DNA from 2 places in the Pseudomonas sediminis genome. Region 1 is predicted to be linked to the other one. Evidence: riboswitches for the same ligand, from Rfam matches in the RefSeq annotation. Region 1 holds a riboswitch; the other holds the start of a gene.
What was found. A riboswitch is a leader RNA that binds a small molecule or an ion and turns the genes downstream of it on or off. The one in region 1 is predicted to bind cobalamin.
Positions count from the first base shown of each region.

Region 2: it holds a riboswitch for cobalamin, as region 1 does, so the genes downstream of both, cobG (precorrin-3B synthase) here and AAEQ75_RS04480 (energy-coupling factor ABC transporter permease) in region 1, are expected to answer to the same signal.

Region 1 is NZ_CP154631.1:934,156-936,349, reverse strand. Features, by position in the region: gene AAEQ75_RS04490 (acyl-CoA dehydrogenase family protein) at 1-386, shown strand, start outside; gene AAEQ75_RS04485 (PaaI family thioesterase) at 399-830, shown strand; cobalamin riboswitch at 883-1,085, shown strand; gene AAEQ75_RS04480 (energy-coupling factor ABC transporter permease) at 1,138-1,818, shown strand; gene AAEQ75_RS04475 (hypothetical protein) at 1,828-2,194, opposite strand, start outside.
Region 2 is NZ_CP154631.1:1,715,365-1,717,558, reverse strand. Features, by position in the region: gene cobG (precorrin-3B synthase) at 1-1,042, opposite strand, end outside; cobalamin riboswitch at 1,136-1,460, opposite strand; gene cbiE (precorrin-6y C5,15-methyltransferase (decarboxylating) subunit CbiE) at 1,641-2,194, shown strand, end outside.

The DNA.
Region 1 (2,194 bases):
AAGCGCCGGTCAACTCGATCTGGGAAGGCTCCGGCAACGTGCAATGCCTGGACGTGCTGCGCGCATTGTCCAAGGAGCCCGGCGTACTCGATGCGTTGTTCGCCGAGCTGGGCGATGGCCATGGCGATGCCCGTCTGAAGGCACATATTCAGCGTCTGAAAGCCGATTTTGCCGATACCGCCGATATCCAGTACCGCGCGCGCCAGCTCACCGAAGACATGGCCGTGGCGCTGCAGGCCAAGCTGCTGCTGGAGGCGGGCAACGCCACCGTCTCCGATGCCTTTATCGCCAGCCGGCTGGAAGGCCGTGGCCGGGTCTATGGCACTCTGCCGCGAGGTGTCGATGTCGAGGCGTTGCTGGCGCGTAGCACGCCGCACCTGGCCTGACCGGAGGCCCGCATGCAAGCACATCCGCGTTATCGCGAGTTGGTCGAGCGAGGCTTCGCCGATGCCAACTTCATCAACGACCTGGGCATTCGAGCTACCGACTGCGGCCCAGGTTGGGTCGAGGCGGAGCTGAACATCCTGCCACGCCACCTGCAGCAGAACGGTTTCATCCACGCTGGTGTACAGACCACTCTGGCCGATCATGCGGCCGGTGCTGCCGCCGCGACGCTGGTGGCCGAGGGGCAGACGGTGCTGACCCTGGAGCTCAAGGTCAACCTGCTGCGTCCGGCGCGCAGTGCACGCCTGTTCTGCCGCGCCGATGTGCTCAAGGCCGGGCGCCAGGCCACGGTGGTCGAGGCCGAGGTGTTCAGCGAGGAAAACGGCCAGAAACGCCTGTATAGCAAGGCTTCGGTGACCATGGCGGTGGTGACGTTGCCGGTCTGAACGAGGGCTGAGAGCGGATTGTCTGGCACGCTGTTTTTTAGCCGGGCAGGCGAGTAATCTTGCCGCTGATGGTTCTGCGTGCACGTACGTGACGCGGATGAAAAGGGAACAGGGTGCGGCGAATCTCGCCAATGCCCTGGCTGCCCCCGCAACTGTAAGCGGCGAACGATGCCCTCATGCCACTGACTTCGGTCGGGAAGGCGGGCGGAGTGCCAAGCCGTGAGCCAGGAGACCTGCCATCGACAACGGGCGTTCCGCCCACCCTCTATCCGAATCGTCGCGCGGTGGGCGCGGCAAAGGAACTCGCATGCATATCGAACCCGGTGTCGTCGAAGGCGCCAAGATCCTGCTCAGCTACGCAACGGCCGTCACCGCTTTCGGCCTGACCGCCAAACTCGCCCTGGACAGCGTCCGCAGCAACGGCGGTGCCGCCGCCCTGGCGCTGCGCAGCCTGCTGACCACCGCCCTGGTGTTCTGCTTCTTCGAAGTATTCCCGCATCACCCGGTGGGTGTTTCCGAGGTGCATCTGATCCTCGGTTCGACCCTGTTGTTGCTGTTCGGTGCCGGTGCAGCAGCCATCGGTCTGGCGGCTGGTTTGCTGCTGCAGGGGCTGCTATTCGCTCAGTTCGACCTGCCGCAGTACGGCATGAACGTCACCACGCTGTTGATCCCGTTGTGGGGCATCAGCTTGCTGGCCAAGCGCATCGTTGCGCCCGGCACCGCCTACGTCGATCTTTCCTACAAGCAGGCGCTGGCGCTGTCGACTGCCTATCAGGGCGGCATCGTCGCCTGGGTTGCGTTCTGGGCCTTCTACGGTCACGGCTTCTCCAGCGAGAACCTGGCGGCCGTGGGCAGTTTCGGTCTGGCCTACATGAGCGTGATCTTGGTCGAACCGCTGATCGACCTGGGTGTGCTGGCTGGTGCCAAGGCGCTGTCGCGCTTCAGCCAGGGGCCGCTGTTCAACGTGCGTTTGCACCAGACGGCCTGACCCAGTCGCTTAGCGGCGGCGCTGCCAGATCATCTTGCCGGTATTGCTCTCGGTGACCAGGTACTGGTCGCTGAAGCGGTAGTAGGCGGCGGGTTGATAATCGGCGGCGCCTGCCAGGCGCACCATCAGCATGCCGCCTTGGCTGCGCCATTGGCCGCTGTACTGCATCTCGCCGGGGCTGTCGTAGCTCCAGTCGCTGCCGCCGCCGACCGAGCGACTCCACTGGGTGACGCTACCGTCGGCATTCAGTTGAAGGGTCATCAGGGTGTTGAACGAAGCGAAGTTGGCACCGCCGCTGTTGATGATCTTTTCGTGTACCCAGGTGCCGACCAGTGCCGAATCCTGAGTGCCTGCGGCGGAAGGCGTCGCCGCCGTT
Region 2 (2,194 bases), 780 kb from region 1:
CCAGGCCGCGCGCGCAGGCCGCCGAGCCGGTGCAGGCGACCAGACCAAGCAGTGGCTCGTCGGCATGGTTCAACAGGCCCAGTTCACCCAGCGCGACCAGCAATTTGTCGGCCTTTTGCTCCGCCACATTGCCTAGCAGCACGCCTTGCCAGGGGGTTAGGCGCAGCTCGCCGTCGCCATGCCGCTCGCTCAGATCGGCGAGGGCGAGGAGTTGCTCTGCATGCAGACGGCCCAACTGAGCGCCGGCTGCGACCATGCACAGGCTTCTCTGTGCTTGTGGATAAATACCTGCCGGTGGGCGCATGAGCGTCGCGCTGGGCTGCCAATTGACCGGCACCGGTTGCAAGGGAAAATGCAGGCGCGTCTGCAGACGTTGCAGCAGTTCGTCGACTGGGATCTGTTGCAGCAACTGGCGCATGCGAGATTGCTCGGGAGTCGCCAGTTCGAGGAACAGCAGCAGGAGCTGGCGTACCAGCTCGACTGCCTGGGTCGCCTCGATGCGCGCCAGAGGCGCCTCAAAGGGGCAGCCGGCCAGGCCCAGCAGCAGGTGCTGGTCGTCCTCGGCGGTCAGCCACAGGTCGTGGGGGTGTTCGCGCATGGCCAGGGCTTCGCCGCCGTCCAGTTGCAGGGCGAACTTGGGTGACAGGGCATGCAGCGCCGGGGTGTCCTGCAGCAGGTCGAGCAATTGGTTGGCCAGCGGACGCACGTCCATCCGCGCCTGCGGGTCGAGGCCGGCGGCGGGGCTGAGCATCAGGTTGCGCACGTCATCGGCGGCGGCCACCCGGGGGCCGAGTCCAGCGGCGAGCAGGGCATCGATCAGCGGCGCTTCCTGACCGGGCAGCACGCCGCGAATCTGCAGGTTGCTGCGGTTGGTCAGCTCCAGCACGCCACTGGCATGCTGCCGCGCTGCCTCGGCAATCGCCCGCGCCTGGGTGCCGAGCAGCACGCCGCCGGGCAGCTTGATGCGGCAGATGCCACCGTCCAGCGCAGGCACGATGCGCAGCAGGCCGGGGCAGGCGGAAGGGCGGACGGATGTGGGCAAGCGGTCACCTGTGGATAACGACGCGGCGACCGAACCAGCGAAATCCCATAGGGGACTCCATGGCATCGGTACACCCCGCCCGATGTTGGCACTCGCGACCAGCGTTCGTCGGCAGGTCTCCTGGCTGACAGGTCTTGATCCGCTGCGCCTTCCCGGTACAGGCCGTTGAAAAACTATCTGCGTTGGCAATACGGCGTTAAAAACGGCCTCAAAATGCTCATTTACAACATGTAAACTGCGCTTTTTCGGTCGTTTTTGCCTTGTCTTGCCTGCCTCGCTTACGTTTTTCAGCGGCCTGTTTCCAGTGGCCGATTGCGTTGGACTCGCTGTTTACAGTTGCGGGGGCAGCCACGGTTTTACCGTGTTCCCTCTTGGGGAAACTCTGAAATGGCCATTTACCGTCACTCCCGCGAAGGCGGGAGCCCAGATGGTACTGAGATTCTGGATTCCCGCCTGCGCGGGAATGACGACTATTTCAGAGTTTCCTTAGGCCCTTTACTGAGTCGTATCGACTCAAGGGCACCGACGAAGGCGCTATTATGCCCGCTTTGCCCCGAGCGCGGACAGGCGGTCCGTCGGGCCTGTGCGAGGACATTGGATGAAACCCTGGTTGACCCTGGTCGGCATCGGCGAAGACGGCTATCCCGGCCTGGGCAAGGCCGCGCGCCGCGCACTGTTGGCGGCCACGCGTATTGTCGGTGCACCGCGCCAGCTGGCGCTGTTGCCACCGTGTATCACGGGCGAGCGGGAAACCTGGCCGAGCCCCTTCGACCTGCAACCGCTGCTGGCGAAGCGTGGCGAGGCGGTGTGTGTGCTGGCCAGTGGCGACCCGATGTTCTACGGCGTCGGCGCCAGCTTGGCACGCCAGGTGCCGGCCGACGAGTTGCAGGTATTGCCGGCGCCGTCCTCGGTGTCGCTGGCGGCGGCGCGCCTGGGCTGGCCGTTGCAGGAGGCTGAGGTGGTCTCCCTGGTCGGCCGGCCGCTGGCCACGCTCAATGCCCGGCTATATCCCGGTACGCGCCTGCTGGTGTTGAGCGCCGATGGTGACACCCCTGCGCAGGTCGCCGAAGCCTTGTGCGCACGTGGTTTCGGCGCCAGCTGCCTGACCCTGCTGGAACACCTTGGCGGGCCTGACGAGCGCCGTATCGAGGG